3 regions of the Erwinia sp. 009765445 genome follow, and region 2 is predicted to be linked to each of the others. Evidence: predicted binding sites of a transcription regulator. Region 2 holds the regulator's gene; each other region holds the start of a gene.
The links. Region 2 encodes CRP, which controls carbon source genes, mostly activating them, when cyclic AMP is high. Its sites were predicted from a motif close to ATGTGANNNNNNTCACAT; they were not measured.

Region 1 (3,565 bases), on a different contig from region 2:
ATTGCTGTCATCAAAGCCGCTGCTGGCAGCCACTTCGCCGATCAGACAGTCGCTGCTGCGTAGCATAAACTTGGCCTTGCACAGTTGCAGCTGACGAATGTACTGCGAGGGCATCATACCAGTCTGCTGGCGGAACAGCTGTTTCAGCGCACGCTCCGAAAGTTGATGCTGCTGGCAGAAAGCGGCCAGATCAAAGTGGGTGGCAATCTGTCCCTGAATGGCGGACATCAGCAGATCCAGCTGCTCTCCTTCAGGAAGCTGCCAGGCGCAGTCTGCTTTGTAGCGGTGGCGCTGCAGAATCAACAGCAGTTGCAGGAACAATGCCTCGGTCAGCTGGCGGGAAAGCAGATCGCTCTTGCGGCTCTCCTGTGACAGCTGCTGGATCACGCCGCGTGCCAGCGCCATTCCCCTTATGGTCAGCCGCCAGGCAGCCTCATCCTGCGGCAGAAATTGTGACCAGTTCAGGCCAAGGCGAAACCGATCAGGGCAGTAGATGATGTTATCGAGCACCAGCTCATTGACCGATTCGTAGCTGTGGCAGTCATCAGGGCAAACATAGAAGAGATCGCCGCAGGTGATCAGCCACGGCCGGTCGTTCATCAAATGCATCCCGTTGCCACGCCAGACGATCACCAGCTCACTGAATTCATGAATATGTGGGGGAAAAGAGGGCTGAGGGGTGCGGTCAGCAACCGCCACCGGCATCAGCTCTGAAGGAAAATAGTCGGCTTTCGCCAGACGAAGGGGCACGCTCACGTTTCACCTCACAGGTCATTTTGCCTGATGGTACGCGGAGAAGTGCCGAACTCGCGTTTAAAGAGTGTGGAAAAGTGATTGCTGTCACCAAATCCGCACTGAAATGCGATATCGGTGATGCGTGTTTCACTGTGGCGCAGCAGATGCCTGGCCTGCAACAGGCGCAGACGGTTAAGGTAACGTTGCGGTGTACTACCGGTCTGTTGCTTAAGCTGACGGTGTAGCGTGCGCAGGGAAAGTGCAAACTTCTCTGCCAGCTCTTCCCAGTCCACTTCCTCGCTGTAATGGTCGGCCAGCCAGTCGAGCAGGCTGCACATCCGGCCGTTCTGGTCATCGCCCGGCTGCTCGCTGCAACCCCGACGCAGCATCACCAGCAGTTGCATAAAACGCATCTCCTGTTCCGCATGGCTTTCCAGAGTTATTGGCGCGTTGGGCTTTTCCAGCTGGTTAATCAGCTGTTTTGCCTGTTCCAGCACTTTATTACTGATGCGCCAGTGGGAAGGGTAATTGCCATCGCACTCCTGCGGCAGCAAATGTTGAAAACCGGTGATGAAGCGAAAGGCTTCCGGCCCGCGATAAAGCACGTTGGTCAGGATCAATTGATCGGTTTTCTCATAAAGGTGGCGGTCGTGATCGCGGACGAAGCAAACGCAGCCGCCACACAATGGCTTAGGTTCACCGTTAAAGACATGAATGCCAGCCCCCTGTTCGACAATCACTATTTCATGAAAATCATCGTGATGATGCTCAGGAAAAGCACCCTGCGGAGCTCGGGGTTCAATCGCCACCGGCAACCCACCACCGGGGAAGAAATCCACGCTATGTAACACGGTCATGATCTGTCCTCGTTAGTCACTGTCGACGCAGTCTACTGCCTGGTCCTGACCCTTCACCTTGAATTTTCGACAGGAAAAGCCAGCCCGGAAGCTGATTTTTCAAGAACGGGCAGGCGGAAATGCAGAATTGTGTGTCGTGTCACATCCGGTTCCGGCGGCAGGCAAAAATGAAAATGTGAGCTGATTCACGTTCACCTTTGCCGTGCTGCCAGGCCGTTGCAGCGTCTGGCAGTGGCGGGAAGGTACTAAATTTGCTGGCTTTTAGACTGAAGGCATTGAACTGACAGGAAGCCAATGCCATGAGCATGAGAAATTGTGTTGCCATTGACCTGGGGGCATCCAGCGGCCGTGTGATGCTGGCCCGCTTTAATGCCGCCAGCGGGAAACTGCAACTGGAAGAAGTTGCCCGCAGTAAAAACAGTCTGGTCACCGTGGACAATCACCAGTGCTGGGATGTGGATGCGCTTGAAGCGTTTATCGTCAGCTCACTTAACAAGCTGGAGCCGCAGGGTATTGTGGCCGACAGCATCGGGATTGATACCTGGGGCGTGGATTACGTGCTGCTGGATAAGGAAGGTCAGCGCATTGGTCTGCCGGTTGCTTACCGTGACGATCGCACCCATGGCGTGCTGAACCGCGCCTGCCGGGAGCTGGGTCGTGAGAATATCTATCATCATACGGGCATCCAGTTCCTGCCATTTAACACTCTTTACCAGCTAAGAGCGCTGTGCGAGAGCAAAGCCGAATGGCTGGATGACGTGCAGCACGCGCTGTTGATCCCGGATTATTTCCATTACCGGCTTACCGGTGAGCTGAACTGGGAATACACCAACGCTACTACGACTCAGTTACTGAACATCCACAGCGGCGTATGGGATGCTGATTTGCTGAAATGGACCGGTGCTAATCCGGACTGGTTCGGCAAGCCTTCTCAGCCTGGCCGTAAAGTGGGTCACTGGCAGACGGCTTCAGGACAATCCGTACCGGTGATCGCGGTGGCGACTCACGACACTGCCAGTGCTGTACTTGCCGCACCAGTGCCAGGGAATAATGCCGCCTGGCTCAGCTCCGGTACCTGGTCATTAATGGGTTTTGAAAGCCCTGAACCCTGCAACGGCAAAGCGGCGCTAGCGGCCAATATCACCAATGAAGGCGGTGCAGAAGGGCGCTATCGTGTGCTGAAAAACATCATGGGACTTTGGCTGCTGCAGCGCGTCTGCAACGAGCTTCAGATCGAAGATCTGTGTGGACTGGTGAAAGAGGCAGAAGGCCAGCCAGCATGCCGTTCGCTGGTCAACCCGAACGATGACCGCTTTATTAACCCCGCCAGCATGGTGCGTGAAATTCAGGATGCCTGCATGGAACAGGGTATGCCGCTGCCTGCAACCGCTGCCTCGCTGGCCCGCTGTATTTTCGACAGTCTGGCGCTGTATTACCGTCAGGTGCTGGAAGAACTGGAACAGGTTCGCGGCGACACCTTCAGTCAGTTGCATATTGTTGGCGGTGGTTGTCAGAACCCGCTGTTGAACCAGCTTTGTGCTGATGTCTGCGGCATTCCGGTTATCGCCGGCCCGGTTGAGGCCTCCACGCTGGGCAATATCGGCAGCCAGCTGATCGCCTGCGGCGATGTGCGGGACGTGTCGCACTTTCGTCAGATCGTTGCACAGAATTTCCTCTTACAAACTTATAACCCACAAGCCAGTGACGTATACCGCCGCAGTTGGCCACTTTTCCAGTCACTGACACACACGGCTAAGGAGCTATGTATATGACCCGAGCAATCGATCAGGCCTTTGAACTGGCTAAACAGCGTTTTGCCGAGATCGGCATTGATGTTAACGCCGCAATGGCCCAGCTGGATAAGATGCCCATTTCCATGCACTGCTGGCAGGGTGATGACGTTCGTGGTTTCGAAAATCCGCAGGGAGCGCTGACCGGCGGCATTCAGGCCACCGGTAATTATCCGGGCAAAG
Region 2 (3,565 bases):
CACGCCGTGGCAGCCGCTGCCGGAGCCGACTGATGTGTTGTTCTATGAAGGGCTGCACGGCGGGGTGGTAACACCGCAGAACAATGTGTCACAGCATGTGGATCTGCTGGTTGGCGTGGTGCCTATCGTTAACCTGGAGTGGATCCAGAAGCTGGTGCGTGATACCAGTGAACGCGGCCACTCGCGTGAAGCGGTAATGGACTCGGTAGTGCGTTCTATGGAGGATTACATCAACTTCATCACTCCGCAGTTCTCGCGCACGCACATTAACTTCCAGCGCGTCCCGACCGTTGATACCTCCAATCCGTTCGCCGCACGGGGCATCCCGTCGCTGGATGAAAGTTTTGTGGTGATCCACTTTCAGGGACTGGAAGATATCGACTTCCCCTATCTGCTGGCGATGCTGCAGGGTTCTTTTATCTCTCACATCAACACGCTGGTGGTACCTGGCGGCAAAATGGGGCTGGCGATGGAGCTGATCATGGGGCCGCTGGTGCAACGGTTAATCGAAGGGAAGAAGATAGAGTAGTGCCCCGACAGTGCGGGGCTCGGGATATTTTACAGCTCAATCACTTCATAGCTGTGAGTGATCTCCACACCTTTGCCCAGCATCAGCGCAACGGAGCAATATTTTTCTGCTGAGAGATCGACAGCGCGGGACACAGCTTTATCGCCCAATGCGTTACCCGTTACGATAAAATGCAGATTGATATGGGTGAAGAGACGCGGAGCCTCTTCACGCCGTTCGGAGGTCAACTTAACCTCACAGTCTTTAACATCGTGACGGCCTTTTTGCAGGATTGAAACCACGTCAATCGCGCTACAACCGCCCGCTGCCATCAACACCATCTCCATCGGGCTGGGTGCTTTATCCCCTGAGTTGCCATCCATCAGCACCTGATGTCCTGATGAGGATTCTCCCAAAAAGGTCAGCCCTTCCACCCATTTGACACGTGCCTGCATAACAAACTCCTCTAATTCATTCAGTTAACACCAGATTACGCTTTAGCAACAAAAACGGCAATGCAGCAGATTTCGCACTATGCTGAAGCGAGACAACAGAAGACACTCGTGCAAAGCTGTGCTACAAACAAGGCTGTAATACTTTCGTCAGTACTCTACAAGCTTTGACGAAACGGAACGACATAACGAGCCTGGCTTCCCACAGAAGCCGAATAAATTTCCTGACAGGGAAACGCTTGACTATTTCAACGCCTGACAGGGAACTCTGCCCCTGTATTTAAGGCACGATGACAACAGAGGATAACAGCGAATGGTTCTCGGCAAACCGCAAACAGACCCGACACTTGAATGGTTCCTGTCACATTGCCATATTCATAAGTATCCATCCAAAAGCACGCTGATTCACCAGGGTGAGAAAGCGGAAACCCTCTACTACATCGTCAAAGGCGCGGTAGCGGTGCTGATCAAGGATGAAGAAGGCAAAGAGATGATCCTCTCTTACCTCAATCAGGGCGATTTTATTGGCGAGCTTGGCCTGTTCGAAGAGGGTCAGGAGCGCAGTGCGTGGGTACGGGCAAAAACCGCGTGCGAAGTCGCTGAAATTTCCTATAAGAAATTCCGCCAGCTGATCCAGGTGAACCCCGACATTCTGATGCGTCTCTCTTCGCAGATGGCGCGCCGCCTGCAGGTAACGTCCGAGAAAGTGGGCAATTTAGCTTTCCTCGATGTGACTGGTCGCATCGCGCAAACCCTGCTCAATCTGGCTAAACAGCCGGATGCCATGACTCACCCTGACGGAATGCAGATCAAAATCACCCGTCAGGAGATCGGCCAGATTGTTGGCTGCTCCCGTGAAACCGTTGGGCGTATTTTGAAAATGCTGGAAGATCAGAACCTGATCTCGGCGCACGGTAAAACTATCGTTGTCTACGGCACACGCTAACCGGCTCTGATCCTCGGCGCAACAGTCTCTGTTGCGCCTTTTTATTTGGTACGGAGTGATGTGGCGTCGAATCATTTATCACCCTGAAGTCAACTACGCACTGCGCCAGACGCTGGTGCTCTGTTTACCGGTTGCTATCGGATGGCTGCTGGGCGATTTGCAAAAGGGATTGCTGTTCTCCTTAGTCCCGGCCTGCTGCAACATCGCCGGTCTTGATACCCCGCATAAACGCTTTTTCAAACGCCTGATCGTGGGCGGTAGCCTGTTTGCCTCCAGCAGCTTTCTGATCCAGTACCTGGGTGCACACCAGGTTCCCCTGCCCGCTATTTTGTTCGTGATGGCGATGCTGCTCGGCGTGACCGGAGAGATCAGCCCGCTGCACGGACGACTGCTGCCCGGCTCGCTGATTGCGGCGATCTTCACCCTCAGCCTGGCGGGAAGGATGCCAATCTGGCAGCCGCCGATGCTCTACGTACTGGGCACGGTCTGGTACGGCGTCTTCAACTGGTTCTGGTTCTGGCTGTGGAAAGAGCAGCCGATGCGCGAAACGCTGAGCCTGCTGTATCGGGAGCTGGCCGGTTACTGTGAAGCTAAATATACCCTGCTGACTAAACTCACCGATCCGGAAAAAGCCCTGCCGCCGCTGCTGGCCCGTCAGCAGAAAGCGGTCGATCTGATCACCACCTGCTACCAGCAAATGCACATGCTGGCCGCCAATAACGATAATCATCACAAGCGGCTGACCCGCGCCTTTCAGGTGGCGCTGGATTTGCAGGAGCATATCTCCGTCAGCCTGCATCAGCCGGAAGAGGTGCAGAAGCTGGTGGAACAGAGCCACGCCGAAGCGGTGATCCGCTGGAACGCCCAGACCATTGCGGCCAGGCTGCGCGAGCTGGCAGACGATATCCTTTATCATAAGCTGCCTGAGCGATTTACCATGGATAAGCAGCTTCAGGCGCTGGAAAAAATTTCCCGCCAGCACCGGGACAATCCGGTCGGCAACTTCTGTTATTACCACTTCAGCCGCATTGCCCGCGTCCTGCGCACTCAGCGCCCACTTTATCAGCGCGACCTGATGGCCGACCGCCAGCGCCGTCTGCCGCTGCTCCCGGCCATAAGAAGTTATCTGTCGCTGACGTCCGCCGCGCTGCGCACCGCCGCCCGTTTTGCGGTGATGCTGACCTTTGCCAGCTCGCTGGCGCTGTTCTTTAACCTGCCCAAGCCCTACTGGATTTTGATGACGGTGATGTTTGTCAGTCAGAACGGTTACAGCGCCACCAGAGTCCGGATCCAGCACAGAGCGCTGGGGACCCTTGCCGGGCTGATTATCGCTGCCGTTACTCTGCGGCTGCAGGCCCCGGAGCCTCTGGTGCTGCTGGTGATGCTGGCAATCACCCTGATCAGCTACCTGTTTATCCGTAAGTTCTACGGCTGGGCGATGATTGGCTTTACCGTCACGGCGGTTTACTCCCTTCAACTGCTGTCACTGAACGGGGCTGATTTCCTGCTGCCGCGCCTGATGGATACGCTGATGGGCTGCCTGATTGCCTTTGGCGGCATGATCTGGCTGTGGCCGCAGTGGCAAAGCGGGCTGCTGCGGCAGAATGCGCACGATGCGCTGGAAGCCTATCAGGGAGCGCTGCAGATGCTGCTGGGCAA
Region 3 (3,565 bases), on a different contig from region 2:
AGCGGAATGGAATCAACGGTGGCGGTAATATCGCGGGTAGCGTAGAAGCGCTTGTCGGCCGGAGCCAGCGAGTTGGTCTGCCCGATAATCGCAATACCCACCTCTTTGATCATGCGGCGGAAAGCTTCATCATCCGGAAAGATATCAAACCCAGGGATTGCTTCCAGCTTGTCCAGCGTGCCGCCGGTATGGCCGAGGCCACGCCCGGAGATCATCGGAACATAGCCACCGCAGGCCGCCACCATCGGGCCAAGCATCAGCGAGGTCACATCCCCTACGCCGCCGGTGGAGTGCTTATCCACCACCGGGCCGTTCAGTCCCAGGCTCTGCCAGTTCAGCACCAACCCTGAATCGCGCATCGCCATGGTCAACGCCACGCGCTCAGCCAGCGTCATATCGTGGAAATAAATGGTCATCGCCAGCGCGGCGATTTGCCCTTCTGAGACTGAATTATCACGGACTCCGTTGATAAAAAAACGGATTTCCTCTTCACTCAGCGCCTGGCCATCTCTTTTTTTTCGAATAATTTCTTGTGGCAGGAACACGTCGCCCCCCGGTGTTTAATAAGCTGAATCACTTTTCGCGCCGGAGAATCCCGCCGCATTTAACAGGCTGGCTAACAGGCTGGAGGCCCCGAAACGGAAGTGGCGTGCATCGGCCCATTCGCTGCCGAGGATCTCATCCGCCAGCTTCAGGTACACCGCAGCATCTTCAGCCGTTTTCACGCCACCGGCAGGCTTGAAGCCAACCTGGTGCCTAACGCCCATTTCAGCAATCACCTTCATCATAATTTCTGCGACTTCAGGCGTGGCGTTGACCGCGACCTTACCAGTGGAGGTTTTGATAAAATCAGCGCCTGCTTCGATAGCAATTTCAGAAGCTTTGCGGATCAGCTCGGCAGTTTTCAGCTCGCCGGTTTCGATAATCACCTTCAGCAGCACACCAGCATCGGCACAGGCTTCTTTACAGGCGCTGACCAGCTCATAACCCACTTCATCGTTACCGTCGATCAGAGCGCGGTAAGGAAAAACCACGTCCACTTCATCGGCACCGTAAGCAATAGCGGCGTGAGTTTCTGCCAGGGCGATGTCGATATCGTCATTACCATGAGGGAAGTTGGTCACGGTGGCGATGCGGATATCCGGCGTGCCCTGCTCACGCAGCGTTTTGCGGGCAATAGGGATAAAGCGCGGATAGATGCAGATGGCGGCAGTGTTGCCTGCCGGAGATTTGGCCTGGTGGCAGAGGGAGATCACCTTCGCATCGGTGTCGTCATCGTTCAGTGTGGTCAGGTCCATCAGTTTCAGCGCCCGGATGGCAGCTGCGGTTAAGTCGGTCATAATGCTCTCCACAGAAGAATGTTAAAATAATAACAGGCCAGACAGGTTGTTATCTGTGATAAATTTCACACACATGAATATGCAATTGCAGAGATTGTACATTATGCGTGACCAATATCACATAAGCACCCCTGCGACGGCCATCACTCCTTCCTGACAGACAGGCGAACCAGGATCGATCGGCAGAAAATGTTATAATTTTAACATTTCACACCCAGCATAACAGAGGCAGGTTACAGTATGCCCTGCGATGGCAGCCCGTTTCAGGATGGAAGAGGTATTTAAGAGTTTAGCCAGTCAGAGACGAAACAGCTGACGGGTATTTTCACGAAGGGTTTCAGCAATTTCCTGCGGGGATTCTTCCCGGATGTCACACAGGCTCTGCCAGACATTTCTGAGCCGCTCAGGGCGGTTTGGCTGGCCCTGGAAGCCCTGCAGCGGCATATCCGGTGAATCCGTTTCCAGCAGCAGCGAGCTTAGCGGCAGGCGGGCAATGGCATTGCGGGTTTTAGTGGCGCGCTCATAGGTGATGGTACCGCCAACGCCAATGGCATAGCCCGCACGGATAAAGGCCAGTGCCTGCTGCTCACTACCGGCAAAACCATGCACCACGCCGCGCCGGGGAAGATCGAGTTTACGCAGATGCATCGCCAGCTTGTCGTGAGTCCGTCGGGAGTGGAGTATAACGGGCAAATCGTAGTCCCGGGCCAGCCGCAGCTGCGCATCCAGCACCGCCTGCTGCTTATCAAATTGCGGATTGTCGATGTAGAGATCCAGACCGATTTCGCCAATCGCCACCAACTTTTCCGGCTGCTGCTTCAGATAACGTTCGAGCAGCTCAAGGTGCGAGTCATCATGCTGCGCTATAGCCATCGGGTGAGTGCCCAACGCGGCATACAGTGGCGGCCAGCGTTCAGCCAGCGCCATCACGCCTTTAAAACGATCCGCCGCGACACCCACGACAATGATTTTCTCCACACCGGCTTCCGCCGCCAGCCGCAGGCTTTGTTCTTCATCGCCACAGAACGGCTCGAAGTCAAAATGACAGTGCGTGTCGACGAAAGAGGGTGTCATGCCAGAGAGCCTTTACCGTAATCGGCGTCATTTTCTGCCAGCGGGTCGAGGATGATCCCCTGATGATCCGGTTCATTCGCCACCGGTGCGGCAGGAACCACAGGTTGCTGACTGACCAGTGCGTCACTCTCCTGCAGCCACTGGCCGAGAGTGGCGAGGAAATAGCGGCCACAGCGGCGGCCAAGATGATAATCCTGGTTCAGCGAGGTAACGCGACTGCCAAGCGCCATGCTTGCCAGCGCATGAGGCGGGAAAATTTCAATAATATTCAGCTTGCCGGGCGGCTTCTCGATAAATTCCTGCGTCTGGCGATAACTATCTTCATGAAGATGCATGATGTTGACCAATGGTTGCAGCGCACTTTCACCGAGCCAGCGCTCAATACGCTTCAGCCACTGCGGCGTATACGTCATCTGCGAAGGCACCGTGCGGATCACCACGATGGTTTCAGCGCCACGCCGGGCGGCTTCACGCACCGGAATTGCATCGCTAATGCCGCCATCCAGATAGCTGATCCCATCCAGATCGACACCGGGCCGGTACATACCAGGAATCGCGCTGGAGGCTTTAATGATATTCAGCCAGTTTGCCGCCGTTGGCGCGAAGTACCCCGGTGAGTAGTCGTCGCTGCGGCAGGCACACATATAGAATTCACGACCCGAGGAAAACATCTTCTCCCCTGCCGCCATCGCCAGCGGAAACTCTTTCGCGGTCACGTCCACCAGCCAGTCCAGATCGATCAGATGTCCTCCGCGCACAAAGCGCAGAGGATCAAAGAACAGTTTACTGGTGGTATAACGTGTGATTACCCGCCGGGCATAACCGGCCTGGCCGCAGACATAAGCAGAGAGGTTTTGTGCTCCGGCAGAAGTGCCCAGCATCAGATCGAAGGGATTGAAGTCAGCCCGCTGAAATTCATCCAGTACGCCAGCGGTGAAGATACCGCGCTGCCCACCGCCTTCGCAGACCAGGGCCAGTTTACCCGGACGAAAAGGAGTTAACGCCAGCGGCTCAATATTGCCGAGGGTGATGGGAATGCGTCTGCCCAAAATCGGTATCCTCAGGAGAATGAATGAACTGAGGATACGCCCAAAGCGGTAAAACTGTTTGGCGCTTGTTGCTCTTATTGTTGTCACTTTGTTACAAACAAC

Region 1: a site for CRP is predicted at 1,766-1,783, ahead of rhaB (rhamnulokinase). Genes of this name have one in related genera too.
Region 3: a site for CRP is predicted at 1,446-1,463, ahead of deoC (deoxyribose-phosphate aldolase). Genes of this name have one in related genera too.

Annotation. Positions count from the first base shown of each region.
Region 1 is NZ_JBYUWC010000002.1:105,682-109,246, forward strand. It holds gene rhaR (HTH-type transcriptional activator RhaR) at 1-756, opposite strand, end outside; gene rhaS (HTH-type transcriptional activator RhaS) at 765-1,592, opposite strand; gene rhaB (rhamnulokinase) at 1,892-3,364, shown strand; gene AC3Y5R_RS02530 (L-rhamnose isomerase) at 3,361-3,565, shown strand, end outside.
Region 2 is NZ_JBYUWC010000008.1:191,115-194,679, reverse strand. It holds gene AC3Y5R_RS10985 (phosphoribulokinase) at 1-529, shown strand, start outside; gene AC3Y5R_RS10980 (OsmC family protein) at 559-963, opposite strand; gene crp (cAMP-activated global transcriptional regulator CRP) at 1,274-1,906, shown strand; gene AC3Y5R_RS10970 (YccS/YhfK family putative transporter) at 1,965-3,565, shown strand, end outside.
Region 3 is NZ_JBYUWC010000003.1:270,095-273,659, forward strand. It holds gene deoA (thymidine phosphorylase) at 1-545, opposite strand, end outside; gene deoC (deoxyribose-phosphate aldolase) at 561-1,340, opposite strand; gene AC3Y5R_RS04665 (TatD family hydrolase) at 1,638-2,414, opposite strand; gene AC3Y5R_RS04670 (patatin-like phospholipase family protein) at 2,411-3,463, opposite strand.